DNA from 4 places in the Cupriavidus sp. GA3-3 genome. Region 1 is predicted to be linked to each of the others. Evidence: predicted binding sites of a transcription regulator. Region 1 holds the regulator's gene; each other region holds the start of a gene.
What was found. The regulator sigma-54, encoded in region 1, starts transcription at its own class of promoters, with help from an activator protein. The targets are predictions, from matches to a motif close to TGGCANGNAANCTGCTTT.

Region 1 (7,595 bases):
AGGGATCAGGGGATCAGGGATGCCATGCGATCAGCAACTGATGGACGGCATCGGGCGTGGGCAGCGTGGCCAGCCCTTCACGCATGTCGCGGTCGGAAAGCAGTTGCGCGATTTCGGACAGGATTTCCAGGTGCTGCTGCGTAGCCTGTTCGGGCACCAGCAGGAAGATCAGCAGCGATACCGGCTTGCCATCGGGCGATTCGAACGGAATTGGTTCGGCCAGGCGCATGAACGCGGCCAGCGGCTGCTTCAGGCCCTTGATGCGGCCGTGCGGGATTGCCACGCCGGCGCCCAGGCCGGTGGATCCAAGCGACTCGCGCGCGAACAGGTTGTCCGTCACGATGGCGCGCGCCACACCATGGTTGTTCTCGAAGAGGAGCCCGGCCTGCTCGAACACACGCTTCTTGCTGGTGACGCTGACGTCGAGGGTGATGTTGCCGGGTGGCAGCAATTTGGCCAAACGATTCATGGGCGATGCGCAGGATTTCAGTTAGCGGGCGGACCGTTCCGCCGGGCAGTGGGCTGGCTCCGGCCTGCCGTTGGCCTGGCCGGAGGCGTCCGGCCCATTATAGAGCAGCGACTACTCCCGCATTGTGCAGCGCAACGGGGCAAGCCGGTGCAGAAAGATACATGGTGATGCAATGGTGCCTCCGCGGCGGGGAGCCGGTGCACCGGGGCGGGGCACGGCCAGGATTCCCTCTCTTTGTATGGCGCAGCATACACCTTGGCGCAGCGCTTGCGAACACCCTTGCTCATTCGGGTGAAAAGCATCGGCTCCGGCGCCACAGCCGGGCCGCGCCGCCAGTGCGGGCGCGGCATGCCGGCGGCAACCGGGAACGCGAGGGCGCAAAAAAGCCGCGCTTCTTGGCGCGGCTTGCCTGTTAGATCCTGATTCAGCAGCCCGCTGCGGGGCTGCCGGGCACGGTCATTGCTGCATTTGCGCTGCGGCCATCTGGTACTTGACCGCTTCGCGGTCGTGGCCTTGCACGCGATCCTTGTAGCGGATCACCTGACGGTCCAGCTTGTCGACGAGTGCGTCGATCGCTGCATACAGGTCTTCGTGATGCGCTTCGACAAAGATGTCCTTGCCCTTGAGATGTAGATTGATTTCCGCGTACTGACGCCGGTCCTTTTCCTTATGGTTGTCGACAGAGAGCAGCACACTAACGCCAATGACTTGATCGAAATGCCTGACGATTCGCTCCAGCTTCGTTTCCACGTACTCACGCAGAGGGGGCGTGATGTCCAGGTGGTGTCCACTGATCTTGAAGTTCATAGCGCTTCTCCTTCTGAAAGAGCCTCACCAGGCAGGCGGTGGGCTCGGCTACAAAGACTTGCGGAGATTGACTGCGGGGATCTTCAGGGCTTCGCGATACTTGGCAACGGTGCGGCGTGCGACAACGAAGCCTTGTTCGCCCAGCAGTTCGGCAATGCGACTGTCGGAAAGGGGATTCCTCGGGTCTTCGGCTCCTATCAGTTGCTTGATCAAGGCGCGGATGGCCGTTGACGAAGCCGCGCCACCGGTTTCGGTGGACACGTGGCTGCCGAAGAAGTACTTCAGTTCGAAAGTACCCATCGGCGTTGCCATATATTTATTGGTCGTCACCCGGGAGATGGTTGACTCGTGTAAACCCAGTGTATCGGCAATCTCCCGCAAAACCAAGGGGCGCATGGCGATTTCGCCGTGGCTGAAAAAGTTCTTTTGACGCTCGACAATGGCCTGCGAGACACGCAGGATTGTGTCGAACCTCTGCTGGATGTTCTTGATCAGCCAGCGCGCCTCTTGCAGCTTCTGCTGCAGCCCGGCGGTGCCGGACTCACCCTTTGCGCCACGCAGGATTTGCGCATACATGTCATTGATGCGCAGCCTCGGCATCACATCCGGATTGAGCTGCGCGATCCAGCCGCCGCCACCCTTGCGCACGAACACGTCCGGCACCACGAAGTCCGCCTCCGGGCGGCTGTATGCATGGCCGGGGTAGGGCGCCAGCGAGCGGATCAGTTCGTGTGCGGACTTCAGCGCCGCTTCATCCACCTGCAGCGCCTTCTTCAGCCGCGTGTAGTCGCGTACTGCGAGCAACTCCAGGTGGTTGGTCACGATGTTCAGGGCCAGTTCGCGCTGCGGGTGCGTCAGGCGCCGCAACTGCAGGGCCAGGCACTCGGCGGCGTTGCGCGCGCCCACGCCGGGCGGGTCGAAGCTCTGCAGCAGCGTGAGGATGGCGTGGACCTCCTCGATCTCGAACTCGAGTTCTTCCGGCAACTCCGTGCAGATCTCCTCAAGCGATGCGCTCAGGTAGCCATCGTCGTCGAGCGATTCGATCAGGAAGATGGCCAGGCCCTTGTCGCGCGCCGAGATCTTCAGCGGCGTGAGCTGTTCCATCAGGTACTCGCGCAGCGTGGGCTCGGCTTCGCGCAGCTGCATCGGCGTTTTTTCGTCCTCGTCGCCCTGGGGGCGGCGGGCAAAGTCGTCCAGGCTCCACTCGCTGCTGCCATAGTCGTCGCCGTTGCCGCTGTCGCCATAGCTGTCGTCGTCAGCCGCGCCGTCGGCGCGGGCCTCGCCATTGCCCTGCGGCTCTGCCGGCGCGGGCGCCGGTGCGCTCTGCAGGTTGACCGAGCCGTCGGCCGCCACGCGCAGCGGGCTTTCGATCCAGTCGTTCTCGCGTTCGAGCAGAGGGTTTTCCGTCAGTGCCTGTTCGACCTCTTGCTGCAGTTCCAGCGTGGAAAGCTGCAGCAGCCGGATCGACTGCTGCAGTTGCGGGGTCAGGGCCAGATGCTGGGAAAGGCGGAGCTGTAGCGACGGTTTCATGCGACCTATTCTATGCGCATCTTTCCGTTGTTGGAACGGAAATTGCTATCGCTTATGCGGTCTGATCGCTGCTGGCTGTGGTAGGCCCACGTGCGCCCGCGAATAGGCCTGCCGCTCCATGGCAGGCCGCTGCATCACATGCGGAAGTTCTCGCCCAGGTAGACGCGCCGCACTGCGTCATTGGCGATGATTTCCTCGGGCTGGCCCGCGGCCAGCACCGTGCCTTCGCTGATGATGTAGGCGTGGTCGCAGATGCCGAGCGTCTCGCGCACGTTGTGGTCGGTGATCAGCACGCCGATATTGCGTGCCTTGAGGAAGCTGACGATGCGCTGGATCTCGCCCACGGCGATCGGGTCCACGCCGGCGAAGGGTTCGTCCAGCAGGATGAAGCGCGGCGACGACGCCAGCGCGCGCGCGATTTCCACGCGGCGGCGCTCGCCGCCCGACAGCGACAGCGCCGGGTTGTTGCGCAGGTGCGCGATCTGCAGGTCGTCGAGCAGCGAATCCAGGCGGCGCTCGATCTCGGCCTTGGGCAGCGGCTTGCCGTTGCTCACCTGCAGCTCCAGCACCGCGCGGATGTTCTCTTCGACGTTGAGCTTGCGGAATACCGAGGCTTCCTGCGGCAGGTACGACAGCCCCATGCGCGCGCGCTCGTGGATCGGCAGGCCGCTGATGTGGTCGCCGTCGAGCACGATATCGCCTTCGTCCAGCGCCACCAGGCCCACGATCATGTAGAAGGAGGTGGTCTTGCCCGCGCCGTTGGGCCCGAGCAGGCCAACCACCTCGCCGCTCTTCACGTCGAGCGAGACGTCCTTGACCACCGTGCGCGAGCCATAGCGTTTCTTCAGGTGGCGCACGACCAGCGTGCTGCCGCCGGCAAGGACGGTGGAGGCTTCGACGGAAGGCTTGTCGGCGATGGTTGCGGTATCGGTCATTGGCACAGTCTGGCGTTCAGGCGTTTCTGGCGCCGGCCGCATGCGATGCACGCAGCCGGCGCCAGGCGTCAGGGTTTGTTGGCAGGCGCGGGCGCCGGCTTCAGGTCCAGCGGCGAGCCGCCGCTGCCCGTGGCGCCGGCCTTCTGGTCCTGGCGCGGCGACAGCACCGCGCGCACGCGGCCGGACGGATTGGCGGCCGCGGCATCGCCGCTACCGCCGCCGGCAGCCGTGTAGAACTCCTTGCGGCTGTCGTAGGTCAGCACCGCGCCGCGGATCTCGTCGACCTGCTTGGCGCCCTGCAGGCGCGCCATGCGGGCATTGCCGATCAGCTTGGAGTACTCCTGCTTGCCGTCGTACTCGATGCGGTCGCCCCAGCCGTCGATGTATTCGTCGACGCCTTCGCGCTTCTGCCGGATGTAGGCCTGCTTGCCCGGCTTGGCGGTGGCCACCGCGAACTGGTAGCCCTCGGGATCGGTGCGCAGTTCGGCGGCGTCGGACTTCAGGATCATGGTGCCCTTGGTCAGCACCACATTGCCGGTCAGCGTATAGATCTGCTTGACGTCGTCATAGCTGGCGTTGTCCGCCTCCAGCACCATCGGCTTGTCGCGGTCCGCGCGCTCGGCCAGGGCGGGCTGGGCCAGCAGGCCGAAGGCCATGGCCAGGGCGAGCAGGGCCGGGGCGGTGCGTCGACGGGACGATGTCGTCAGGGAAGCAGTCATGTTGGCAGGGTTGCTTGAGGGCGTCTGGGTACGTTGGTGCGGGTTGGTGCGGCCCCCGGGCCGGGGCTCAGGACCCCGGCGCGCGGCCAGGGGTCGGCCCGGTGATGATGGTGCCGCGTACATTGCCGAGCAATTGTACTTCGCGCGTGACGTTGTTGAAGATCAGGCCGTTGGCGGTCATCACCGACGGGCCGCGCGTCAGCTTGACCGGCTTGTCGGTCTTGACGATGTCGTCATTGACCAGCAGCTGGAAATAACTGGATGCGGCGGTCAGCTGCGGGTCCTTGGACACGTCCACGCCCTGCTGGCGCATGACGAAGCCGTTGCCGTACAGGTCGATCACCGAACCCTCGGCGTTCATGCGGCCCATATCGGCGCGGGCGGTGACCGGCGGGCGGTCCGGCTCATACGCGCGCATGGCGGGCCGGGTCACCTCGTAGGTCTGGTCATCCTCGAAATGGACCATGCGCTCGCCGGTAAAGCGGATTTTGGTGCTGCCGTCCGGCGCCAGCTCAGTGGCCGAGAAGCGGTCCATGAAGTAGTCGGGCTCATGCTTCTTGGCGCTTTGCGCGGCCGGGTCTTCCTTGGGGGAGTTGATCTGGACCAGCCAGAACGTGCTGCCCGCCACGAAGGCCATCAGCAGCAGCGGCAGCAGCCGCATGACGATGCCGCTGAGGGAGGCGAGGAGTGCCTGCATGGTGTCCTTGGCGTTGTGCCGGTTGTGCCGGGCCCGCGCCCGCTCAGATGACCTTGGCGCGGGTCAGGTCGTGGATATGCAGCGCGCCGGTCAGGCGGCCGTCGTCATCCACCACCAGCAGCTGGTTGATGCGGTTGGCCTCCATCACCTGCACCGCTTCGACGGCGAGCTGGTTCTCGTTGACCACGTGCGGGTTGCGGTGCATGACGTCGCCGATGGGAACGGTCTTCCAGTCGCGCGGGGTTTCCAGAAGGCGGCGCAGGTCGCCGTCGGTGAAGACGCCGATGGCGTGTCCGTCCGGGTCCACCACGGCGGTCATGGCCATGCCCTTGCGGGTGATTTCCATCAGCGCCTGGGCCAGCGGGGTGTTTTCACGCACCTCGGGCACGGCGTTGCCGGTGCGCATCACGTCGCGCACATGGGTCAGCAGCTTGCGCCCGAGCGCGCCGCCGGGGTGCGAGCGCGCGAAGTCTTCCTCGCCAAAGCCGCGCGCATCGAGAACCGCCACTGCCAGCGCATCGCCCAGCGCCAGCGCCGCGGTGGTGCTGGCCGTCGGCGCCAGGTTCAGCGGGCAGGCTTCTTTCTCGACCGCCGCGTCCAGGTGGACGTCGGCCAGCTTGGCCAGGTTGGAGTCGGGGTTGCCGGTGACCGAGATCAGCCGCGCGCCGATGCGCTTGACGATCGGGATGATCGACAGCAGCTCGCCGGTCTCGCCCGAATTGGAGAAGGCGATCAGCACGTCGTCGCGCGTGACCATGCCCAGGTCGCCGTGGCTGGCTTCGGCCGGGTGCACGAAGAACGCCGGCGTGCCGGTAGAGGCCAGCGTGGCCGCGACCTTGCGCCCGATATGGCCGGACTTGCCGATGCCCGAGACGACCACGCGCCCGGTGCATTGCAGGATCAGCAGCACGGCACGGGCAAAGTCGCCGTTCAGGCGTCCGGAAAGTGCGGAAACCGCATCGGCTTCGGTCTGGAGAGTGTCGCGGGCGAGCCTGAGTGCTCGATCCGCATCGAAATTGGCTATCATGGCGACGAAGTATACCAACGAATGCGATGGCGCCTGGCCCGACCCATGGCGCACGTCGTGCTTGCCGTGCTCGCCGTATTTTGCCGGCAGGGTGCCCGTGCCGGGTCGGACGTGCGCCTGGCCGGTCACCCAGACCGCCTGATGCATTCTCCGCTGGAACTGACCCTGGTGCTGCTGGCCGCCGCCGTCTTCGGCGTGGTCGCATTCCGCATGCTGCAGCTGCCGCCGATGCTCGGCTACCTGGCCGTCGGCATCCTGATCGGCCCCCATGCGCTGGGGCTGGCCAGCGACACCGCGCAGACCAAGTACCTGGCCGAATTCGGCGTGGTCTTCCTGATGTTCTCGATCGGGCTGGAGTTCAACCTGACCAAGCTGCGCTCGATGAAGCGGCTGGTGTTCGGCCTGGGCGGCTCGCAGGTGGTGCTGTCGATGCTGGCGGTGGTGCCGGCCAGCTGGGCTTTCAACTGGCTGTTCCCGCTGTCCTGGCAGGCGTCGGTGGCGCTGGGCGGGGCGCTGGCGATGTCTTCCACCGCGATCGTCTCCAAGATGCTGTCCGAGCGCATGGAGCTTGAGAGCGAGCAGGGCCGCAATATCATCAGCATCCTGCTGTTCCAGGATCTGGCGGTGGTGCCGCTGCTGATCGTGATCCCGGCGCTGTCGCGCGATCCGGGCGACCTGATGGTGGCGCTGGGCCTGGCCACGGTCAAGATCGTGGTGGCCCTGGGCGTCATCTTCTTCCTGGGCCAGCGCCTGATGAGCCGCTGGTTCCACGTGGTGGCGGCGCGCCGCTCGCAGGAACTGTTCATGCTGAACCTGCTGCTGGTGACGCTGGGCATGGCGGCGCTGACCGAGCGGCTGGGCCTGTCGATGGCGCTGGGCGCCTTCATGGCGGGCATGCTGATCTCCGAGACGCCCTACCGCCACCAGGTGGAAGAGGACATCAAGCCGTTCCGCGACGTGCTGCTGGGACTGTTCTTCGTCACCATCGGCATGCTGCTCAATATCCGCGTGGTGCTCGACCACGTATGGCTGGTGCTGGCGCTGCTGGTGGTGCCGGTGCTGTTCAAGCTGGTGCTGATCGCGCTGCTGGCGCGGGTCTTCGGCTCGCGCCAGGGGGTGGCGATCCGCACCGGGCTGGGGCTGGCGCAGGCCGGCGAATTCGGTTTCGTGCTGCTGAACCAGATCGACGGCCTGAACCTGGTCGACCCGGTGCTGATCCAGGTGATCCTGGCATCGATGCTGCTGTCGATGCTGGCCGCGCCATTCCTGATCCAGTACAGCGACGCCATCGTGCTGCGCTTTGCCGCCAACGAATGGCTGATGCAGTCGCTGAACATGACCCGCATCGCCGCGCAGAGCCTGCAGACCGAGAAGCACGCGATCATCTGCGGCTTCGGCCGCAGCGGGCAGA
Region 2 (7,595 bases), on a different contig from region 1:
TGGTGGCAAAGCAGATCGCGCCACTGGAGATCATGGCCGGCATCATCGCGGGCAGCATCACGTCGCGCACCACGCGCCAGGGCCCGGCGCCCAGCGAGCGGGCAGCTTCTTCCAGCGAGGCGTCGAGCTTCTCCACTGCCGCCATCACGGTCAGGATCACGCGCGGGATCGAAAAGTACAGGTAGCCGACGAACAGCCCGGCCAGGCCGTAGGCAAAGGTCCAGCGCTCGCCGGCGAGCTTGTCGCCGACCATGGCCAGCAGGCCGTTGCGGCCGCCGAGCATGATGACCATGAAGCCGATCACCACGCCGGGAAACGCCAGCGGAAAGGTCAGCATGGCCACCAGCACGGACTTGCCAGGCACCGCGTTGCGCTGCAGGAAGGTGCCGGCAATGCCGGCAATCACCAGCGTGACCAGTGTCACGGCTGCCGACAGCAGCACGGTGACCATCAGGCTGTGCAGGTAGCGCGGACTGGAGACCACGGTCCAGTACACGCCCGCGCCTTGCTCGCCGTTGATGCTGACCGCCACGAGCCGCGCCATCGGCAGGCAGAAGAAGGCCAGGAAGACCACCAGTGCCGGCAAGGCAAACAGGAAGAGGGAGGGGGATCGGTTTGTCATGGCAGTGACGGGGTGATGGGCGGTGGGCGATGGCTTGGGTGAGCCGCCCGGCTGTCTCCCCGCTTGCAGGAAGACAGCCATCAGACGGGAGACACCATCGCCAGTCGTCAGCGCGCTTGTCAGCGCACCTTTCAGCGCACCTGTCAGCGCACCTCCTTCAGATACTGCTCGCTGAACGCCTTTTGCACGTCGGCCATCTTGCCGAAGTCCACCGCCTTGGCCCGTGCGTATTCGGTGGCCGGCAGGAAACGCGCCTGTACTTCCTTAGGCACCACGCCGGCGCGCACCGGGCGCAGGTAGGCGTTGGCCCACAGCGCCTGGCCGGCGTCGGACAGCACGTAGTCGAGCACCTTGCGGCCTTCGGCCTCATGCGGCGCCTTGTTGACCAGGCTCATCACGTAGGGAACCACCACCGAGCCCTCTTTGGGGATCACGAAGGCAACGTTGGCGTGGTCCTTGTAGCGGGCGCGATAGGCGTTGAAGTCGTAATCGAGCAGGATAGGGATTTCACCGGACAGCACGCGCGCATAAGCGGTCTGCTTGGGCACGATCGGCTGGTTCTTCTGCAGGTCCTTGAAATACTTGAAGGCCGGGCCGAAGTTGTCGAGCGTGCCGCCCATGGCCTGGTTGACGGCCACTGCGCCCACGTAGCCGACGAAGGCGCTGGCGGGGTCGAGATAGCCGACCAGGCCCTTGTACTCGGGCTTGAGCAGGTCGGCCCATGACTGCGGCACCGGCTTGCCGCGCAGCGCGTCGACATTGACCATGAAGCCCAGCGTGCCGGAATGGATGGCGAACCAGTTGCCCTGCGGGTCCTTCAGGCCGTCGGGAATGTCGTTCCAGTGGGCGGGCTTGTAGGCGGCGGTGACGCCGTCCTTCTTGGCCTGGATGCCGAAGGTCACGCCGTAGTAGACCACATCGGCCACCGGGCTGGCCTTCTCGGCGACCAGCTGCGCCAGCGACTGGCCGGAGTTCTTGTTGTCCAGCGGCACGGCAACGCCGGTCTTTTCCTTGATGGCGCGGATCTGTGCCGCCCAGTCGGCCCATTCGGGCGGGCAGTTGTAGCAGATCGCGGTCTGGGCGGCCACGCCCTGGCTGAACGCGGCGGCGCTTAGCGCCAGGGCAATCCAGCGCAGCGGGCGGCGCCAGGAAGGAATAGGTTGCATGAGAGGCTCCTTGGTTGAGGACAGGGGTGGGGGATGCAACATGCGCACGCGGTTACGCGCGGTTACATTGATGGCGGAGCGGCCACGGTGCCGTTGACGCGCAGTGCGTGCGGCAGCAGCGTGACGCGCGGCGGCGCCGCCGAGGCTCGTCCGCCATCGTGCAGCCAGGCAAGCAGCCGGCCGACGGCGCTGGCGCCGATCTCCGAATTGGGTTGCACGACGGTGGCCAGCGGCGGTTCGACCACGCTGCCCAGCGCGATACCGTCATAGCCCAGTACGGAGATGTCGCGCGGCACGCTCAGGCCGAGGCGCCTGAGGTCGGAGATCACGCCGATGGCCAGCAGGTCATTGGTGCAGAAAAAGGCGGTGGGCGCATCGTTTGCCCGGACCAGCGCGCGGATCTGTTCGGCATTGCTGGCGGTGTGCGATGGCAGGCAGACTGGCGCGGCGGGCCTTAGCCCGTGCGCGCGCATGGCGTCCTGATAGCCGGCAAAGCGCTGGCGCGCGCGGTCCGAGGCGACGAAGGCGCCCGATACCACGGCGATGCGGCGGTGCCCGGCGGCAATCAGGGCCTCCACGCCGGCGCAGGCGCTGCGCCGGTTGTCCACCGATACCGAATGACGCCGGCTGCGCGGTCCGGCCTGGTTGTACGCCAGCACGTATGGCACGCCCTCGCCGTCGAGTTGATCCAGCACCGTGCTGTGCGCCGCGTCGGCCACGGTCAGCACCATGCCGTCCACGCGATGGCGCAGCAGGTACTCCACACGCTCGCATTCGCGAGCCGGATCGTAGCCGCTGGTGACCAGCATCAGCGAATAGCCGCCCGCCAGCGCCGCTTCCTCGATGCCGTGCCAGCATTCGGCGAACACCGCGTTTTCCAGCGTTGGCACCATCACACCGATCATGCGGGTCTGCTGGGCGCGCAGCTTGCTGCCGAGCAGGTTGGGGCGAAAGCTGAGCCGGCGCGCCGCCTCGCGCACGCGCTGCGCCGTGCTGTCGCGCACCAGGTGCGGGCTGCTGAACACGCGCGATGCGGTGGCGAGCGACACCCGCGCGGCTTGCGCCACGTCGATCAGGGTGGCGCCACCTGTCGTGTCGGGCCTGCCCCCCGCTGGATCTTTGCGATTCACGCTTAGAGCTCCGGATGAAAACGTTTTCATTGAAGGTGGAAAAAACGGGGCGTCAAGACATTCCGTCGCTGCACTGCCGCAGAAGGCGGCTGGCGGACGGGCGCCTGCACCCTGCCTGGATGGCATTTTGTTTGGCGTGGATGACAGGGGGATGACATCCGGGTGCAAAGGCCGGATGCCGGCCGCGTAGGAAAACGCCGCCTACGGAGTGCGCACCGCAGGTCGCGTGTCGCGTACCGTGGTCGGGGCGGGGTACACGTCGTCGCTGGGCGCAATCGGCTGACGCGGCGGTGGCGGTGTCGCCGCGGTATCCCGGGGGACTCCCTCGCATCCCGCCAGGGCCGCGGCCAGAAGGGCGATGAGGGAGCACTCAGCCAAGCCGCAACGGAAGGCGTGACCGGTGCGGGGGAAGAGCGTGCGGTGCTGCATAAGCGGACCCCAGGTAGCAATCCTGCCTCTAGCTTATGCTACTGGCGCACAACAGAGCTCTCCTGGAATGTGTGGTTCAAGCCTGACATCCCCGTATCCACCCGACAGCTGTATATTCTGGGCCGCGACGCATAAAGGCACGTGCCTGACTCACAAGCCTTGCTTCGTGGAAAGAGCTGCCGCCTGTGTATGCACTTCCTTATGCCGGCTCCTGTTGGCCCCTGACTGTTTTGCGCAGCATTTTCATAAGCCAATGCCTGCTGGCTAAGACATGAAGCCATGTGCCTGCAAACTCGCAACAAGCCGGGGCAGTGTGTAACGAATCTATATGTAGTGGTGCATATGCCACATTTGAGCGGATGCAAGCAGGTAGAATCGCGCCTTCCGTGCCAATCGCAACATTCCTATAACAATGAGCCCCCGTCCGTCGCGCCTGCCGTGCATTGACGCCCTGAAAGCGGTCAGCTCCCAGTTGATCGTGCTCCATCACCTGGCCTTCTATGGCCCGATGTCCGATACCGCGTATCGGCTGGCCCCGGGGCTGGTGGACTGGCTCTACGACTACGCTCGCATCGCCGTGCAGGTCTTTCTGGTGGTCAGCGGTTTCCTCGCCGCGCGCAGCCTGGCGCCGCATGGCCAGCTGGAAATCAGCCAGCATCCGCTGCTGGTGCTGTGGCGGCGCTACCAGAAGCTGGTGGTGCCCTTTGCTGCGGCGCTGCTGCTCAGCATTGCCGGGGCCGCCCTGGCGCGCCAATGGATGGTGCATGATTCGATCCCTGCGCCGCCCGGCCTGCTGCAGTTCCTTGCGCACGTGACGCTGCTGCATAACGTGCTCGATGTCGACGCGCTCTCGGCCGGGGTCTGGTACGTGGCCATCGACCTGCAGCTGTTTGCGCTGCTGCTGGGTGCGCTGTGGGCCGCGCGCGCCGTGGCGCGCGGGAAAGCGCCGGCGGGTGCCGGGGTCAGCATTGGCATTGTGGTGCTGGTGGCGGTGGCATCGCTGTTCTGGTTCAACCGCGATGCCGCGTGGGATATCTGGGCGCTGTACTTCTTCGGCGCCTATGGCATGGGGGCGCTGGCCTACTGGGCGTCCAACCCGGGTCGCCCGGTGTTGCCGCTGCTGGTCCTCGGCGCGGTAACGTTGGCGGCGCTGGCCTTCGATTTCCGGCTGCGCATCGCGGTGGCGCTGGCGACTGCGCTGCTGCTGGCGGTGGCGCGCCGCGGCGGCTGGCTGGAGCGCTGGCCGCGGGCGCGCGTGATCGGCTTCTTCGGGCGCATTTCCTATTCGGTGTTCCTGGTTCACTTTCCGGTCTGCCTGCTGGTCAACGCGCTGGTGTCGAACCTGGCGCCGGGCCAGCCGGTGCTGAACGCGCTCGGCATGGTTGCCGCATGGGCGCTCAGCAATGTGGCCGGCGCGTTGTTCTATCGCTACATCGAAAGCGCCCGGCCGTTGGCGGCGCTGCGTGCGCTGCTGGGCAACGGCCGCGACCGCGCCAGCCGGCAAAGCGTGTAACGTTTGCAGGCATGGCCGTGCAGCGGTGGTACGGCTTCTCCCGGACGGCGCCGTGCCAGCATGGCCGTGCGCGCTTCTTGTTGGTGCTTGTGCACCCGTCATGCCACGTCGCCTGCACGCCATGCGTGCATGCCGCCCGCGCAAACTTGCGTTCGGCGCCACACACATCGGAGCAACACTCGCGTAAATGGCATTGGGCGATGGCACAAAGGTTGCCTAGTATGGAATCGTAAACCTGACCATTTGGTCAGGATTCCATCGGGAACCGAGGGTGCCATGTCCGACCATATCGTCCTGACCTCGCACGCACGCCGCGACAAGCCGGCCGAGCCTATCCACTGGGGCGCCCCCACGGCGGCCGAGCGCGGGCCGGTCATCGCCAGCCTGGCGAATCCGGCGCAGCGCAATGTGATCGGCACTCACGCAGGTGCCTACGCCATCTACCGGGCCCTGGCGGTTGCCGCGGGCGCATTGCAGCGCGACCATCGCACCGACCTGACCGATACCGCGCCGGCGGAGGCGATCGGCCCGCATCCGCAGTGGGGCGACCCGGAGAAGATAGTTTCGCTGGATCCGTGGGGCCACCTGGTGTCCACCGTGTTTGCCGACCGCATCGCGGCCGGCGTGGATATCCGCCCGACCATCGCCGTCACCCGCGCGCATATCAACATGCCGGAGCTGATGTCGGCCATCGCGGCCGGCCGGCTCAAGCCCGACGGCGACATCCTCCATGCCAATGGCGATGTGCGCGTGACCAAGGCTGCGGTCGATCCGGTCTGGTATCTGCCCGGGCTGGCGGCCCGTTTCGGCATCAAGGAAAGCGTGCTGCGCCGCAGCCTGTTCGAGCAGACCGGCGGCATGTTCCCGGAACTGGTGACGCGGCCGGACCTGAAGGTGTTCCTGCCGCCCATCGGCGGCATGACGCTGTATTTCTTCGGCGACGTGAGCCAGCTGGGCAAGCCTGAAACCCGCGTGGCCTGCCGCGTGCACGATGAATGCAACGGATCGGATGTGTTCGGGTCAGACATCTGTACCTGCCGGCCGTATCTGGCACATGGCATCGAGGTGTGCATCGAGATGGCGCAGCAGGGCGGTGTCGGGCTGGTGGTCTACAACCGCAAGGAGGGCCGCGCGCTGGGCGAGGTGACCAAGTTCCTGGTCTACAACGCCCGCAAGCGGCAGGTAGGCGGCGACCGTGCCGAGACTTACTTTGCCCGCACCGAATGCGTGGCAGGCGTGCAGGACATGCGTTTCCAGGAGCTGATGCCGGATGTGTTCCACTGGCTGGGCATCCGCCGCATCGACCGCTGGGCGTCGATGAGCAACATGAAGCATGGCGCGCTGGTGGCGCAGGGCATCGAGGTGGTCGAGCAGGTGGCCATCCCCGAGACCCTGATTCCCGCCGACGCCCGTGTCGAGATCGATGCCAAGGTGGCCGCGGGCTACTTTACGCACTACACGCCGCCGGATGCGAACGAACTGGCCCTGGCAAAGGGCAGGGGGTTGAACGAATGACGATGTTTCCCGAGGATGGCAAGCCCGGCATGGACCGCCAGGGCACAGGTAACGAGATGCGGCCGGGTGCCGGCTGGCTGAGCCCGGTGCCGGAAGGGCATCCCGCTTCGGCGCTGCTGTGTGCCGAGGCGGTGCGCACGCATTGCGCGGCGGTCACCGAGAACGTGGCCAGCGGCGCGTCCGAACTTTTCACCTGGCATCCGGACCGCGTGCATGCCATTGCCGACTATGTCGCCAGCACCATCCGCCAGCGCTATCCTGACCTGCAGGTGCCGTACCACAGCCGCTGGCGCCATTTTGAAAGCGCCGGCGTCGACCAGCGCGCGGACCGGTGGCAGGTGCTGTGCGAGCGTGCCGCGCTGAGCGGGCCCGAGCACCGCGAGGAGCGCGCCCGCATCGGCATCGACCTGGTGATTCCAAGCGTATTGCTCGATGCCGGCGCCGGCCCTGACTGGCGTTACCGCGATCCGGCCAGCGACCTGGTGCTGACGCGCTCGGAAGGGCTGGGCGTGGCCAGTTTCGACCTGTTCGCGCGCGGCGGCTTCTCGGCCGCGCCGGGCGATCCGCTGCGCGCCGACGCCGAGCGGCTGCAGCGCATCGATGCCGACAGCATCGCCCACGCCTTCCAGGTCGCGCAGCACAACCCGCTGGTGGGGCTGGAAGGCCGCGCCGGCCTGCTGCGCCGCCTCGGAGAGGTGATGGAGGCGACCCCGGCGCTGTTCGGCCGGCCGGCACGGCTGGGCAACCTGTACGACTACCTGAAGGCGCATGCGGTCAACGGGCACCTCGACGCCGGCTTCCTGCTGCGCACGCTGCTGGTCGGCCTGGGGCCGGTATGGCCGGGGCGGATCATTGTCGAAGGCGTGTCGCTGGGCGACTGCTGGCGGCATCCGGCCGCGCCGGGCGGGCTGGTGCCGTTCCACAAGCTCACGCAATGGCTGACCTATTCGCTGCTGGAGCCGCTGGAGGACGCCGGCCTGACCGTGACCGGGCTGGACGCGCTGACGGGCCTGCCCGAATACCGCAACGGCGGCCTGCTCTACGACTTCGAGCTGATGGTGCCGCGCGACCCCGGCTTTGCCGCCGTGCCGCATGCGGTGGATGAGCCCGTGATCGTCGAATGGCGCGCGCTGACCGTGACCGGCCTGGACCTGGTGGCCGACGGCGTGCGCCAGGCGCTTGGCTTGCAGGAAGAAAATTTCCCGCTGGCGCGCGTGCTC
Region 3 (7,595 bases), on a different contig from region 1:
ACAGGGCCTGCAGCGCACGCAGTCAGTTGTCCTTCCGTGTTCATGGCGTTGCAAGGCCGCATGGTCCCCCGGCGTTCGATCCGCCGCCCGACCGCAACGCCAGCTAAGGACACGTCCTTCCGGTTTTCCCTCAGCCCCACGCCTCTTGCGCGAGCATCAGGCGGTTTAGCCGCGCTTTTGCCCGAAGCGCGGTGTAACCAAACCAGTCGTGACATGAAGAAACCCATACTGCCGCGTTGGACGCGGTTCCTGCCTTGCCTTGGCCTGCTCCTGCTCGCCGGCTGCAACATGACGCTGCTCGACCCGAAAGGGCAGGTCGGCGTCGACATCAAGAACATCATCCTGATTGCAACCTGGCTCATGCTGCTGGTGGTGCTGCCGGTGATCGTGCTCACGCTGGTGTTCGCCTGGAAGTACCGCGCGTCCAATACCTCGGCGCGCTATGAGCCGGACTGGTCGCACTCCACGGCGATCGAAGTGGTGGTGTGGCTGATCCCCTGCCTGATCATCATTGCGCTGGGCATCATCACCTGGAAGTCCTCGCACGACCTGGACCCGTACAAGCCGCTTGAATCCAGCAAGAAGCCCGTCACCGTCGAGGTGGTGGCGCTGAACTGGAAGTGGCTGTTCATCTATCCGGAACTGAAGATCGCCACGGTCAACCAGATCGCCTTTCCGGTCGACACCCCGGTGAACTTCAAGATCACCTCGGATTCGATCATGAATTCGTTCTTCATCCCGCAACTGGGCAGCCAGGTGTACGCCATGGCAGGGATGGAGACCAAGCTCCACCTGATCGCCAACGAAGCCGGCTCTTACGACGGCGTATCCGCCAACTACAGCGGCGGCGGCTTCTCGGGCATGAAGTTCAAGGCGGTCGCCATGTCGAACTACGAGTTCGACCAGTGGGTCGCCAAGGTTCGCGCCTCGTCCACCGAACTGGGGGTTGAAGGCTACAAGACGCTGGCACAACCCAGCGAGAAGGAGCCGGTCACGTACTACGGCAAGGTGGAAGACAAGCTCTTCCACAACATCCTGCACAAGTACATGGACCACAGCGGCACGGCGCTCGCCGCCGACGGGTTCAAGGGCGGCCCGATCTGCACGTCGCGCAACACCCTCGGTGAAGAGCAGCTGTCGATGACCACGCCTGTGAAGGCGCTGGGCGCGCAATCCTAGGAGCAATGATGTTTGGCAAGTTGAGTTTGTCGGCGATTCCGTTTCATGAGCCGATCATCATGGTCGTTCTGGCCGGCGTCGCCCTGGGCGGTGCCGCGCTGCTAGGCGCGATCACCTATTTCAAGAAGTGGGGCTACCTCTGGAACGAGTGGTTCACCTCGGTCGACCACAAGAAGATCGGCGTGATGTACTGCCTGGTCGCCCTGATCATGCTGCTGCGCGGCTTCGCCGACGCGGTCATGATGCGCACCCAGCTGGCGCTCGCCACCAATGGCGCGACCGGCGTGCTGCCGCCCGAGCATTACGACCAGATCTTCACCGCCCACGGCGTGATCATGATCTTCTTCGTGGCCATGCCGCTGATGACCGGCCTGATGAATCTGGTCGTGCCGCTGCAGATCGGCGCGCGCGACGTGGCGTTCCCGTTCCTGAACACGCTGTCGTTCTGGCTGTTCGTGTCGGGCGCCATGCTGGTCAATGTCTCGCTGGGCGTCGGTGAATTCGCCAAGACCGGCTGGCTGGCCTACCCGCCGCTGTCGGGACTGGACTTCAGCCCGGGTGTGGGGGTGGACTACTACCTCTGGAGCTTGCAGATCTCGGGCCTGGGCACCTTGCTGACCGGCGTGAACTTCCTGGTGACGATCCTGCGCATGCGCGCGCCGGGCATGACGCTGATGCGCATGCCGGTGTTCACCTGGACCGCGCTGTGCACCAACGTGCTGATCGTGGCCGCTTTCCCGGTGCTGACCGTGACCCTGGCGCTGCTGGGCCTGGACCGCTACGTCGGTACCCACTTCTTCACGAACGACGGTGGCGGCAACGCCATGATGTACGTGAACCTGATCTGGATCTGGGGCCACCCCGAGGTGTACATCCTGATCCTGCCGGCGTTCGGCATCTTCTCTGAAGTGATCGCCACGTTCTCGGGCAAGAAGCTGTTCGGCTACAAGGGCATGGTGTACGCGACCGCCGCGATCATGGTGCTGTCGTTCATCGTGTGGCTGCACCACTTCTTCACGATGGGCTCGGGCGCCAACGTCAACGCGTTCTTCGGCATCACCACCATGATCATCTCCATCCCGACCGGGGTGAAGATCTTCAACTGGCTGTTCACCATGTACCGCGGCCGGGTCCAGATGACCTCGCCGGTGCTGTGGACGCTGGGCTTCATGATCACCTTCGTGATCGGCGGCATGACCGGCGTGCTGATGGCCGTGCCGGCCGCTGACTTCGTGCTGCACAACAGCCTGTTCCTGATCGCCCACTTCCACAACGTGATCATCGGCGGCGTGCTGTTCGGCTACCTGGCCGGCATCACCTACTGGTGGCCGAAGGCGTTCGGCTTCACGCTGAACGAGCGCCTGGGCAAGTGCGCCTTCTGGTGCTGGCTGGTCGGCTTCTACTTCGCCTTCATGCCGCTGTACGTGCTGGGCCTGATGGGCATGACCCGCCGCCTGAACCACACCGACAACCCGGCCTGGACGCCGTGGCTGTACCTGGCCGTCGTGGGCGTGGTGTTCGTGGCGCTGGGCATCTTCTTCCAGGTGCTGCAGATCGTGGTGTCGATCCGCGACCGCAAGAAGCTGGCCGACGTGACCGGCGACCCGTGGGGCGGCCGTACCCTGGAGTGGGCCACCTCGTCGCCGCCGCCGTTCTACAACTTCGCGCACACCCCGGTGGTGCGTGACCTGGACGCGTTCTCCGACATGAAGGCCCGTGGCGAGACGCTGCCGACCGAAGGCTACGAGAAGATCCACATGCCCAAGAACACGGGCGCGGGCTTCATCATCGGCGCCTTCAGCCTGGTGTTCGGCTTTGCCCTGACCTGGCATATCTGGTGGATGGCCATCGTTGGCCTGGTGGGCATGGTGTGGGCGTTTATCCACCGCAGCAACGACGACCATATCGACTACTACGTGCCGGCCACCGAGGTCGAGCAGATCGAAACGCGCCATCTGCAGCGCATTGCTTCGCAAGCCTGAGAACCATGTCGACTCAAGTCCTAGACCGCATCCCCGCGCAGGCCGGCGCACCGGCCAAAGCCGACGCGCATGGCCATGACCATGCGCACCACGATACCAGTGCCAATACGGTGTATGGCTTCTGGATCTATCTGATGAGCGACTGCATCATCTTCGCCGGACTGTTCGCGGCCTTCGCCGTGCTGCGCGGCGAACTGGCAGGCGGCCCGTCGGCGAAGGAGCTGTTCGAGCTCAACTACGTGCTGGTGGAGACCTTCATCCTGCTGTTCTCCTCGATCACGTACGGCATGGCGATGATCTCGCTGCAGAACCGCAGCCTGAGCCGCGTGCAGGTGTGGCTCGGCGTCACGTTCCTGCTGGGCGCGGCGTTCATGGCGATGGAAATCAACGAATTCCATCACCTGATCGCCGAAGGCGCCGGCCCGGGCCGCAGCGCTTTCCTGTCGTCGTTCTTCACGCTGGTCGGCACCCACGGCCTGCACGTCGCCAGCGGCATGCTGTGGATGATCGTGCTGATGTGGCAACTGTCGAAGAAGGGCATCACCCCGACCCTGAGCAAGCGCCTGATGTGCCTGTCGCTGTTCTGGCACTTCCTGGACGTGGTCTGGATCGGCGTGTTTACCGTGGTCTACCTGATGGGACATCTGTGATGGCACAACACAACGCACCGGCGGCGCACGGCGCCCACGACTCGCACGACTCGCACGCGGGTCATGACACCCACGCCAGCTTCAAGTCGTACGCAATCGGCTTCATCCTGGCCGTGATCCTGACCGTGATCCCGTTCAAGCTCGTGATGGACGGCAGCATGGACAAGGGCACCATCCTCTGGATCATCCTCGGCATGGCCGCGGTCCAGATCCTGGTCCACCTGAAGTACTTCCTGCACCTGGACACGTCGTCCGAGCAGCGCAGCAACGTGATCGCGCTGCTGTTCACGGCGCTGATCCTGGTGATCGTGGTGGCGGGTTCGCTGTGGATCATGCACAACCTGAATGCCAACATGATGGTGATGTAAGGACCAACGTCCTGGCATCGAGAGCGGGGCCCTGCAAGGGGCCCCGTTTTTTTTGCCCGTCGCCTGCCTTGGGGCGTGGTGCCCGGCCTTGGTGCGGGGACGCGCATCGCCTGGTGCCTTGCGCATGCCGCCCGCACGGAATTGCGCAGATGCACGGGAGTGGTGCGTGCGCCGCCCGCACTGCTCTGGTGCGGATGCGCGATCGCGGGCGGCGGCAGCGCCTGCGCGCCGCGCCAGCACGCCATCTGCCGGGGGTGCGGTGGGTATCAGGCGGCCTGCCTCCATGGCACGCTAGTTGCAGAAGCATCACCCGGGGAGCGTAGTCCCTGACTAACACCATAAACGGGAGCTGCAAATGCAACGACGTGACATGCTGAAGCTGTCGGCGATAGCCGCCGCGGCAATGATCGGTACCAGCCCGCTGGCCATGGCGCAGTCCAAGGAACCGATCAAGGTCGGTATCCTGCACTCGCTGTCCGGCACCATGGCCATTTCGGAGACGTCGCTGAAGGACGTGGCGCTGATGACCATCGACGAGATCAACAAGAGCGGCGGCGTGCTGGGGCGCAAGCTGGAGCCGGTGGTGGTGGATCCCGCCTCGAACTGGCCGCTGTTCGCGGAAAAGGCGCGCCAGCTGATCACCAAGGACAAGGTCGCGGTGACCTTCGGCTGCTGGACCTCGGTGTCGCGCAAATCCGTGCTGCCGGTCTACGAAGAGCTGAACTCGCTGCTGTTCTACCCGGTGCAGTATGAAGGCGAAGAGATGTCGAAGAACGTCTTCTACACCGGTGCAGCGCCCAACCAGCAGGCCATTCCGGCGGTGGAATACCTGATGAGCAAGGAAGGCGGCGGCGCCAAGCGCTTCTTCCTGCTGGGCACGGACTACGTCTACCCGCGCACCACCAACAAGATCCTGCGCGCGTTCCTGAAGAGCAAGGGCGTGGCCGACAAGGACATCGAAGAGGTCTACACCCCGTTTGGCCACAGCGACTACCAGACCATCGTCGCCAATATCAAGAAGTTCTCGCAGGGCGGCAAGACCGCGGTGATCTCCACCATCAACGGCGACTCCAACGTGCCGTTCTACAAGGAACTTGGCAACGCCGGGCTGAAGGCCAAGGACGTGCCGGTGGTGGCGTTCTCGGTGGGTGAGGAGGAACTGCGCGGCATCGATACCAAGCCACTGGTGGGCCACCTGGCCGCATGGAACTACTTCATGTCGGTCAAGAACCCCGAGAACGACGCCTTTCGCAAGCAGTGGGCGGCATGGGTCAAGGCCAACAACCTGCCCGGCGGCGACAAGCGTGTGACCAACGACCCGATGGAAGCCACCTACGTGGGCATCCATATGTGGGCGCAGGCCGTGAAGAAGGCCGGCACCACCGATACCAACAAGGTGCGCGCCGCCATGTACGGCCAGACCTTCAAGGCACCGGACGGCTTCACGCTGACCATGGGCGAGAACCACCACCTGTACAAGCCGGTGATGATCGGCGAAGTGAAGGGCGACGGCCAGTTCTCGGTGGTGTGGAAGACGCCGAAGGCGGTGCGCGCGCAGCCGTGGAGCCCGTTCATCGCGGGTAACGAAGGCAAGCCGGACAAGGTGATGTAAGCCGGGCCACCCGCTGCCGGTTGGCTCCCCTCTCCCGCTTGCGGGAGAGGGGCTGGGGGAGAGGGCTGGCGCTTGCCAGCCAGATGGCACTCGCTTCGTCATGGACACCTGCCTTCTCCCCAAACACTCATTCCGCAATTCGCCAGCACCTATGCGCAATCCCTTATCCGTTTCCATCCTGCCATGGCTGCGCGCCCTGCTGGCGGCGCTGCTGCTGGCGGCTGCGCCGTGGGCCGCGGCGCTGACGCAGGCCGACCTGAAGCCGCTGGCCGAAGACGATTTCGATGCCAAGACCGCGGCGCTGACCGCGCTGGCCAAGGCCCCGCCGGAACAGGCCGGCCCGATCCTGAAGGCCTTGCAGGACGACGCGCTGCAATATGCGCCGTCGATCGGCATGGTGCGCCAGGATGGCGACAAGACCGTCGATGCTGTCACCGGCAAACCGGTCGCGGTGAAAGCCGACGAGCTCGAATCCCTGACCCTGAACAACAGCCTGCGCGCGCTGGTCGACAGCGCCGCCAGCAGCCTGCTGCTGCAGTCGCCCGATATCGCGGTGCGCGCGCAGGCCATCGCCACGCTGCGCGACCAGCCCGAGAGCGCCTCGCGCGCCGCGGTCGAGGCCGCCCGCAAGAACGAGGCCGATGCCGGACTGCGCACCAGCCTGGACGTGATCTGGGCCAACCTGGTGCTGGCCGAGCCGGCCGATCCCGCAGCGCATGACGCGAGGCTTGAAGCCATCCGCATCCTCGGCAGCGACAGCAACCCGCAGAGCCGCCAGAAGCTGGCGCCGCTGGTGGAGCGCGACAGCGCCGGCAACTACCGCGAGCCCGATGCCGACGTGCGCCTGGCCGCGCAGCAGGCGCTGGACACGCTGCGCAGCGACCAGCGCCGCGCCGAGCTGATCGGCAACCTGTTCGCCGGCCTGAGCCTGGGCAGCGTGCTGCTGCTGGCCGCGCTCGGGCTGGCCATCACTTATGGCCTGATCGGCGTCATCAACATGGCGCACGGTGAATTCCTGATGATCGGCGCCTATGCCACCTACGTGGTGCAGTCGCTGTTCCGCGCCTACGCGCCGGGTGCGTTCGACTGGTACCTGCCGGCGGCGCTGCCGGCCTCGTTCCTGGCCGCCGCGCTGCTGGGCTTCGTGCTCGAGCGGCTGGTGCTGCGCCACCTGTACGGCCGCCCGCTGGAAACGCTGCTGGCCACCTTCGGCGTGAGCCTGCTGCTGATGCAGGCGGTGCGCACGCTGTTCGGCGCGCAGAACGTGGAAGTGGCCAACCCGGCGTGGATGAGCGGCGGCATCGAATGGATGCCGGGCCTGGTGATCCCGTACAACCGCATCGTCATCATCCTGTTCGCGCTGGCGGTGGTGGCGGTGGCGTGGGCGGTGCTGAACCGCACGCGGCTGGGGCTGTTCGTGCGCGCCACCACGCAGAACCGCACCATGGCGGCCTGCGTCGGCGTGCGCACCTGGAAGGTCGACAGCTACGCCTTTGCCTTTGGCGCCGGCATTGCCGGGCTGGGCGGCTGCGCGCTGTCGCAGATCGGCAATGTCGGCCCCGACCTGGGCCAGGCCTACATCATCGATTCGTTCATGGTGGTGGTGCTGGGCGGCGTCGGGCAGCTGGCCGGCACCATCGTCGGCGCCTTCGGGCTGGGCATCATCAACAAGTTCATCGAGCCCTTCTACGGCGCGGTGCTGGCCAAGATCTTTGTCCTGGTGCTGATCGTGCTGTTTATCCAGAAGCGGCCGCAGGGACTTTTCGCGCTCAAGGGGCGCAGCGCGGAGGCATGATGCAGCGAG
Region 4 (7,595 bases), on a different contig from region 1:
CAAGGCGGGCCGGGTGCCGCATTCGGTGGCGATCGATGACTGAGCGCTCGCGTGCGTGGTGGCAGTGGTGGCGTGCCGGGCTGGGCGCCGTGGCGCTGGCGTGGCTGCCTGCCGCGGTGCACGCTGCCGAGGTGCGCGTGGCGGTCGTGTCGCAGGCCGACGACGCGCGCTATGCGCCCCGGCGCCTGGCGCAGCGCTATCCCGGCCAGCCGCAGGGCCGTGCGCTCGACGGCGCCCAGGTGGCGGCCGCCGAAGCGCGCGTGGCGCTCGGGGCCGCGGGCCAGTCGCTCAGGCTGGAAGCACAGGAAGCCCGCACTGAAGCCGAGGTGGCCCCGCTGGTCGCGGCGCTGGCGCGGCAGGGCACGCGCTATATCCTGCTGGACCTGCCGCCGGCATCGGTCAGGGCGGCCACGGGCGCGGTCAAGCCGGGCGAGGCCTTGTTGTTCAACGTGTCGGCCGACGACGACGCGTTGCGCGGCGCCGGCTGCGCGCCGGTGCTGCTGCACACGCTGCCCAGCCTGCGCATGCGCGCGGATGCGCTGATGCAGTACCTGGCACTGCGCAAATGGCGCCGCGCCCTGCTGCTGAGCGGCCCGTCCGCGGCCGATGCGGCGCAGCGCGACGCGCTGGTGGCGTCGGCGCGGCGCTTTGGCATTGCCTGGTCGGCGCAGCGCGCCTTCCGGCTGTCCAACGACCCGCGTGAGCGCGACCAGGCCAACCTCGGCCTGCTGACCGGCGGCGTGGACTATGACGTGGTGGTGGTGGCCGATGCCGACGGCGAGTTCGCCCGCGGCGTGCCCTATGCCACGCTGCTGCCGCGCCCGGTGGTGGGCGCCGGCGGGCTGGGCGCGCAGGCGTGGCACTGGGCCTGGGAGCGCAATGGCGGGCCGCAGCTCAACCGGCGCTTCATGCGCGCGGCGGGCCGTCCGATGACCGGCTACGACTGGGCTGCCTGGGTGGCGGTCAAGGCCATTGCCGAGAGCGTGGCGCGCCTGCCGGGGGCCGGGTTTGCCGGACAGGCGCAGGCGCTTGCCGCCGGGCAGGTGGTGGTGGACGGCTTCAAGGGGCCGCCGCTGTCGTTCCGCCGCTGGGACCGCCAGCTGCGCCAGCCGGTGTTGCTGGCCCACCCCGACGGCGTGGCCGGCATGGCCCCGGTGGAAGGCGTGTTGCATCCGAAGAACAACCTCGACACCCTGGGCGCCGATGAAGCCGACACGGCGTGCCGGGCCCCATCCGCGTAGCGCACCCATGGCCTCCATCCTGATCCATCGCTGGCGCGCGCTGCGCGCGGTTTGCGGGCGCGAGCTGCGCAAGTACCTGCGCCAGCCCGGGCGCCTGCTGTCGTCGCTGGTGCGCCCGCTGCTGTGGCTGCTGGTGTTTGCCGCGGGCTTCCAGAACGCGCTGGGCGTCGCCATTGCGCCGCCCTATGACACCTACATCGAATACAAGGTCTACGTGGCGCCCGGACTGCTGGGCATGATCGCGCTGTTCAACGGCATGCAGTCGTCGCTGGCCATGGTGTACGACCGCGAGATGGGCGTGATGCGGCTGCTGCTGACCGCGCCGCTGCCGCGGGGCTGGCTGCTGGCTTGCAAGCTGGCGGCGGGTACGGTGCTGTCGCTGCTGCAGATGGCCGCGTTCCTGCTGGTGGCGATGGCCTTCGGCATCCGCTTCGAGTCCCTGCACCTGCTGGCGGCGACGGGCGCCATGGCGCTGGCCGCGCTGATGCTGGGTGCGCTGGGCCTGCTGCTGTCGGTCCATGTGCGCCAGCTCGAGAACTTTGCCGGCACCATGAACTTCGTGATCTTTCCGATGTTCTTCATCAGCTCGGCGCTGTATCCACTGTGGAAGCTGCAGGAGTCGGGCGCGGAGCTGGTGTACCAGCTGGCCCGCTTCAATCCCTTCACCCACGCGGTCGAGGCGATCCGCTTTGCGCTGTACGGGCAGGTGGCGCCGCTGAGCCTGGCGGTGGTGGCGGGCAGCGCGGTGGTGTTCTTCGCGCTGGCGCTGCAGGGCTACGACCCGCAGCGCGGCATGGCGCGCCGGGGGCAGCAGGCATGAGGCGGCGGACGCGGGGCATGCTCCTGCTGATGGCGGCCGCACTGGGCCTGGCCAGTCCGGCGGTAGCGGCTGCCGGGGCAGCGGGCGCCGTCATCGCGCACAGCGATCCGCTGCAGTCGCCGCAATGGGCCTGGATCCACAAGGAGCTGCTGCAGTCTGGCCCGGTGGTGTTCGACAGCCGCGTCAGGGTGACCGGGCCGGCGTTTGCGGAAGACCCCATGCGCGTGCCGATCGCCTTCGATGCCTCGGCGCTGGGCGAAGTGGATCGCATCGTGGTGGCGGTCGACCGCAACCCGATCCGCGAGGTGCTGGCGTTCGAACCGCTGCGGGTGCGCCCGTCGCTGTCGTTCCGCTTCAAGCTGGAACAGGCTTCGCCGGTGCGGGTGGCGGCGCGCACGCGCGATGGCACCTGGCATGTCGGCAGCGTGCTGGTCGATGCCGGCGGCGGGGGCTGTACGGTGCCCGGCGCCACCCGCCGCGACGGCAGCTGGAGCCGCACGCTCAATCGCGTGGACGCGCGCGTGTTCCCGGGCTTCGGCGGGGCCGCGGCACGCGTGCGGCTGCGCGTGATGCATCCGATGGATACCGGACTGGCAGCGGGCATCCCGGCGTTCTATATCGAGACCCTGGTTCTTGCCGACGCGGCCCGGCAGCCGCTGCTGCGCCTGACGCTGCATGAGCCGGTTGCCGAGAATCCGATCTTCTCCTTCGACCTGCGCGATGCCGTGCCGCCGGGCATGACGGTGGCCGGCCACGACAACAACGGCAACCGCATCGCGGCGCGGGTGTCACCATGAAGCGGCGATTGCTACTGTGGTTGCTGCTATGCCTGGCGGGCCAGCCCGTGCCGGCGGCATTCGCCCAGCAGGCCGCGCTGCAGCCTCCTGACTATCGCCTGGCCCCGCGCGAGATCGCCGCGGGCGTGTGGCTGCTGGAAGGCGCCAATGCCGACTTCGCGCCCGGCAACGGCTGCAACATCATCAATACGGCGTTCATCGACACCGGCGACGGCGTGGTGGTCATCAACACCGGCCCGTCGCGGCTGTATGGCGAGCAGCAGCGCAAGGCGATTGCATCGGTCACGGCCGCCCCGGTGCGGCTGGTGCTGAACCTGAACCTGCATCCCGACTATTTCTTCGGCAACCAGGCCTATGCCGATGTGGGCGGCAGCGCCCTGGCCGGCACCATCGACGGGGCGCGGCGCGAGGGCGCCGCTTATGCCGACAATCTCTACCGCCTGTGCGGCGACTGGATGCGCGGCACCGAGCCCGTGCCGGCTGCGCACGCGCTGGCGCCGGGCCGGCTCACGATCGGGCGCCATACGCTGGAGCTGGTGCGCCTGGACGGCCATACCGGCGACGACCTGGTGGTGCTGGACCACAGCGCGGGCGTGGTCTTTGCCGGCGGGCTGGTGTTCCGGCAACGCATTCCGACCACGCCGCACGCGGATATCGGCCGCTGGCTGGCCAGCCTGGGCCGGCTGCAGGCGCTGCTGGCCGACAGCGGGGCGCGCGCGCTGGTCCCCAGCCACGGGCCAGTGCCTGCGGCCGGCGGCGGCGCTGAGGCCATCGCGCAGACGCGCGGCTACCTGCAATGGCTGGACACGCGCCTGCGCGAGGCCGCGGCGCAAGGGCGGGACCTGGCCGAGGTCATGGCGATGCCGGTGCCGCAGCCCTACGCGCACTGGGCCGCGATGCCCGCGGAGTACCTGCGCAACGTCGGCCATCTCTACCCGGCGCGTGAGGAAGCCGCGCTTGGCCACTGACGCCGGCCAGCCGAGGCGGGCTGTTCAGTTCTGGAGCAACTGCAACGCAGTGTTGCGCGCTGGCACGGCCGTCATCACGCAACCGGGCCGCAACCGGCGTGCTGGTGCGGGGATGCGACTGGCATGGGAATTGCCAAAGGCGTGTCTGGTGGGTGGCGCAGTGGCGCACCTGGGAAACCCAAAACAAGAGAGGAGATGGCAATGAGGACGTTACGAGTAGTGATGGCGGTTGCGGCTGCCGCGGCCAGTCTGGCCGCGCAGGCGGCTGTGACCGATGCCATGATCGAGAACGACGCAAAGAGCCCCGGCGATGTGTTGTCGTGGGGCATGGGCCCGCAAGGCCAGCGCTATTCCACGCTGTCGCGCATCAATACGAAGAACGTCGGGCAGCTGGTGCCGGCGTGGTCGTTCTCGTTTGGCGGCGAGAAGCAGCGCGGGCAGGAATCGCAGCCGCTGATCCATGACGGCAAGATGTTCGTGACGGCCTCGTATTCGCGCATCTATGCGCTGGACCTGAAGACCGGGCGCAAGCTCTGGAAGTATGAGCACCGGCTGCCCGAAGGCATCATGCCGTGCTGCGACGTGGTGAACCGCGGTGCGGCACTCTACGACAACCTGGTGATCTTCGGCACGCTCGATGCGCAGCTGGTGGCGCTGGACCAGAAGACCGGCAAGGTGGTGTGGAAGGAGAAGCTGGAGGACTACGCCGCCGGCTATTCGTACACGGCGGCGCCCATGATCGTCAAGGGCATGGTGCTGACCGGCATCTCGGGCGGCGAGTTCGGCGTGGTGGGCCGGGTCGACGCACGCGATGCCAAGACCGGGCAGCTGGTGTGGTCGCGGCCGGTGGTCGAAGGCCATATGGGCTACAAGTACGACAAGGACGGCAACAAGACCGAGAACGGCGTGACCGGCACCGCCAACGCAAGCTGGCCGGGCGAGACCTGGAAGACCGGCGGCGCCGCCACCTGGCTGGGCGGCACCTACGATCCGGCCACCGGGCTGGTGTACTTCGGCACCGGCAATCCGGGGCCGTGGAACAGCCATATCCGCAAGGGCGACAACCTCTACTCGGCCTCGACGGTGGCGCTGGATCCCGCCACCGGCAAGATCGCCTGGCACTACCAGAACACCCCGAACGACGGCTGGGATTTCGATGGCGTCAATGAGTTCGTGACCTTCGACCTGGACGGCAAGCGCATGGGCGGCAAGGCCGACCGCAACGGCTTCTTCTACGTCAACGACGCGGCCAGCGGCAAGCTGGTCAACGCCTTCCCCTTCGTCAGGAAGATCACCTGGGCCACCGGCATCGACCTGAAGAGCGGCCGCCCCAACTACATCGCCGAAGGCCGCCCCGGCGACCCCGCCGCCGGCAGCGACGAGAAGAAGGGCAAGTCCGTGTTTGCCGCGCCGGGCTTCCTTGGCGGCAAGAACCAGCAGCCGATGGCCTACAGCCCGCAGACCGGCCTGTTCTACGTGCCCGCCAACGAGTGGGGCATGGATATCTGGAACGAGCCCATCAGCTACAAGAAGGGCGCTGCCTTCCTGGGCGCGGGTTTCACCATCCGTCCGCTGAACGAGGACTATATCGGCACGCTGCGGGCCATCAACCCCAAGAGCGGCAAGATCATGTGGGAGGTCAAGAACAGCGCGCCGCTGTGGGGCGGGGTGATGACCACCGCCGGCGGGCTGGTGTTCTGGGGCACGCCGGAAGGCTACCTGAAGGCGGCCGACGCCAGGACCGGCAAGGAGCTGTGGCAGTTCCAGACCGGCAGCGGCGTGGTGGCGCCCCCGGTCACCTGGGAAGAGAACGGCGAGCAGTACGTGGCGGTGGTGTCCGGCTGGGGCGGCGCGGTGCCGCTGTGGGGCGGCGAGGTGGCCAAGCGCGTGAACTTCCTGGAGCAGGGCGGCTCGGTGTGGGTGTTCAAGCTGCACAAGAGCTGAGCTGGCGGGAGATGACACTGCCAGGCGCCCGCATCGCATCATGGGTGCGATGCGGGCGCCGGGCGCGGGTGCAACAGGATGAAACGGGACTCAGGTATGAAGAAGGAATGGATGGCGCTGGCGGTGGCGTCGGCGCTGCTGCCGGGCGCGGCGCTGGCCGGCACGGCCGCCGACATGCAGGCCCTGGCCGACAAGAGCGGCTGCTTTTCCTGCCATGGCATGCAGTCAAAGCTGGTGGGCCCGGGGTTTGCCGAGGTGGCTGCCAAGTACAAGGGCGACAGCCAGGCGGCGGAGCGGCTGGCAAAGAAGATCCGCGAAGGCGGCAAGGGCGCGTGGGGGCGGATTCCGATGCCGCCGCATGGCAGCCTTGCTGAGGACGATGCGAAGAAACTGGCGGAGTGGGTGTTGAGTGCCAGCTGAGGCCGGCGACTGTCTTGACGATGCCGGCATGCCGGCAAGGAACCCCGGCTGGCGCCTGCCATGCCGGGGTTTTTCCTTTCTTAGCGCTGGCCGCTGCTCAGCCGCAGCGAGTTGCCATCGCTGCGAAATACCATCGCTTGCTCGCGCGCCTGCGCCACGGCCAGCCGGCCCTGCAGCACGATCTCGCTGACCTTGTCGTGCGCGCCGGAGCGCTCGCACACGGGGTCCGTGGCGGTGGCGTCGCCGGTGACCAGGAACGCCTGGCAGCGGCAGCCGCCGTAGTCCTGCTCGCGCTGGTCGCAGGAACGGCAGGGTTCCTGCATCCACTGCGTGCCGCGGAAACGGCGGAAGGCATCGCTTTCGGTCCAGATCTCGCGCAGCCCCTGCGTGGCGACATTGGGCAGCGCCAGGCCCGGCAGCATGCGCGCCGCGTGGCAGGGCAGCGCGGTGCCGTCCGGCGCCACGCCAAGGAAGGTGGTGCCCCAGCCGTTCATGCACTTCTTGGGCCGCGCCTCGAAGTAATCAGGCACGACGAACAGGATCTGGCATTGCCTGCCGATGCGCGCGCGGTACTGCCGGACCACGGCCTCGGCCTCGCGCAGCTGCTCATGGGTGGGCAGCAGCGCCAGCCGGTTCTCCCAGGCCCAGCCGTAGTACTGCGTGTTGGCCAGTTCCAGGTATTCGGCGCCCATCTGCAGGGCCATCTCGATGATGGTGCCGACATGCGGCAGGTTATGCCGGTGCAGCACGCAGTTCATCACCATCGGATAGCCGTGCGCCTTGATCATGCGCGCCACGCGCTGCTTCAGGTCGAAGGTGCGGGTGCTGGACAGGAAGTCGTTGAGCTCGCGGGTGGAGTCCTGGAACGACAGCTGGATATGGTCCAGGCCGGCGTCGCGCAGGGCGGCAAGGCGGGCGTCGGTCAGGCCCACGCCCGAGGTGATGAGGTTGGTGTAGAAGCCCAGGCCATGCGCATGCCTGACCAGTACTTCAAGGTCCTTGCGCAGCAGTGGTTCGCCGCCGGACAGCCCGAGCTGCACCGCGCCCAGCGCCCGCGCCTGGCTGAACACGTCGCACCATTGCACGGTGCTCAGCTCGGCCGTATGCCGGGCATAGTCCACCGGGTTGGAGCAGAAGGCGCAATGCAGCGGGCAGCGGTAGGTCAGCTCGGCCAGCAGCCACAGCGGCGGGCCGGGCGCGGCCTCAGACCAGCCAGCCGCGTTCGATCGCATGTTTGACAAAGGCATGTACCTCCGGGGCGATTCCCTGCACGCCAAACGCGGCCTGCAGGTCGTCGATCAGCATGTCCAGCGTGTGGCTGCCGTCGCAGCGCTGCAGGATCGCGGCGGCGCTGTCGTTGAGGGTGACCATGCCTTCCGGGTACAGCAGCACCCAGCTTTGCTGG

Region 2: a site for sigma-54 is predicted at 5,062-5,079, ahead of C265_RS12665 (GTP cyclohydrolase II). Genes of this name have one in related genera too.
Region 3: a site for sigma-54 is predicted at 4,464-4,481, ahead of urtA (urea ABC transporter substrate-binding protein). Genes of this name have one in related genera too.
Region 4: a site for sigma-54 is predicted at 3,946-3,963, ahead of C265_RS09890 (PQQ-dependent methanol/ethanol family dehydrogenase). Genes of this name have one in related genera too.

The regions. Positions count from the first base shown of each region.
Region 1 covers NZ_KB944502.1:149,520-157,114, reverse strand. Annotated here, with positions in the region: gene ptsN (PTS IIA-like nitrogen regulatory protein PtsN) at 14-469, opposite strand; gene hpf (ribosome hibernation-promoting factor, HPF/YfiA family) at 926-1,276, opposite strand; gene C265_RS26195 (RNA polymerase factor sigma-54) at 1,325-2,806, opposite strand; gene lptB (LPS export ABC transporter ATP-binding protein) at 2,941-3,741, opposite strand; gene lptA (lipopolysaccharide transport periplasmic protein LptA) at 3,810-4,460, opposite strand; gene lptC (LPS export ABC transporter periplasmic protein LptC) at 4,528-5,157, opposite strand; gene C265_RS26175 (SIS domain-containing protein) at 5,201-6,184, opposite strand; gene C265_RS26170 (monovalent cation:proton antiporter-2 (CPA2) family protein) at 6,326-7,595, shown strand, end outside.
Region 2 covers NZ_KB944474.1:154,460-162,054, reverse strand. Annotated here, with positions in the region: gene C265_RS12685 (ABC transporter permease) at 1-622, opposite strand, end outside; gene C265_RS12680 (ABC transporter substrate-binding protein) at 766-1,788, opposite strand; gene C265_RS12675 (substrate-binding domain-containing protein) at 1,851-2,948, opposite strand; gene C265_RS12670 (acyltransferase) at 3,760-4,860, shown strand; gene C265_RS12665 (GTP cyclohydrolase II) at 5,137-6,375, shown strand; gene C265_RS12660 (URC4/urg3 family protein) at 6,372-7,595, shown strand, end outside.
Region 3 covers NZ_KB944478.1:212,086-219,680, reverse strand. Annotated here, with positions in the region: gene cyoA (ubiquinol oxidase subunit II) at 214-1,179, shown strand; gene cyoB (cytochrome o ubiquinol oxidase subunit I) at 1,188-3,161, shown strand; gene cyoC (cytochrome o ubiquinol oxidase subunit III) at 3,167-3,811, shown strand; gene cyoD (cytochrome o ubiquinol oxidase subunit IV) at 3,811-4,179, shown strand; gene urtA (urea ABC transporter substrate-binding protein) at 4,535-5,791, shown strand; gene urtB (urea ABC transporter permease subunit UrtB) at 5,943-7,586, shown strand; gene urtC (urea ABC transporter permease subunit UrtC) at 7,586-7,595, shown strand, end outside.
Region 4 covers NZ_KB944470.1:176,617-184,211, forward strand. Annotated here, with positions in the region: gene C265_RS09865 (PQQ-dependent catabolism-associated beta-propeller protein) at 1-43, shown strand, start outside; gene C265_RS09870 (hypothetical protein) at 36-1,241, shown strand; gene C265_RS09875 (ABC transporter permease) at 1,249-2,061, shown strand; gene C265_RS09880 (quinoprotein dehydrogenase-associated SoxYZ-like carrier) at 2,079-2,858, shown strand; gene C265_RS09885 (quinoprotein relay system zinc metallohydrolase 1) at 2,855-3,826, shown strand; gene C265_RS09890 (PQQ-dependent methanol/ethanol family dehydrogenase) at 4,028-5,770, shown strand; gene C265_RS09895 (c-type cytochrome) at 5,867-6,190, shown strand; gene pqqE (pyrroloquinoline quinone biosynthesis protein PqqE) at 6,271-7,422, opposite strand; gene pqqD (pyrroloquinoline quinone biosynthesis peptide chaperone PqqD) at 7,394-7,595, opposite strand, start outside.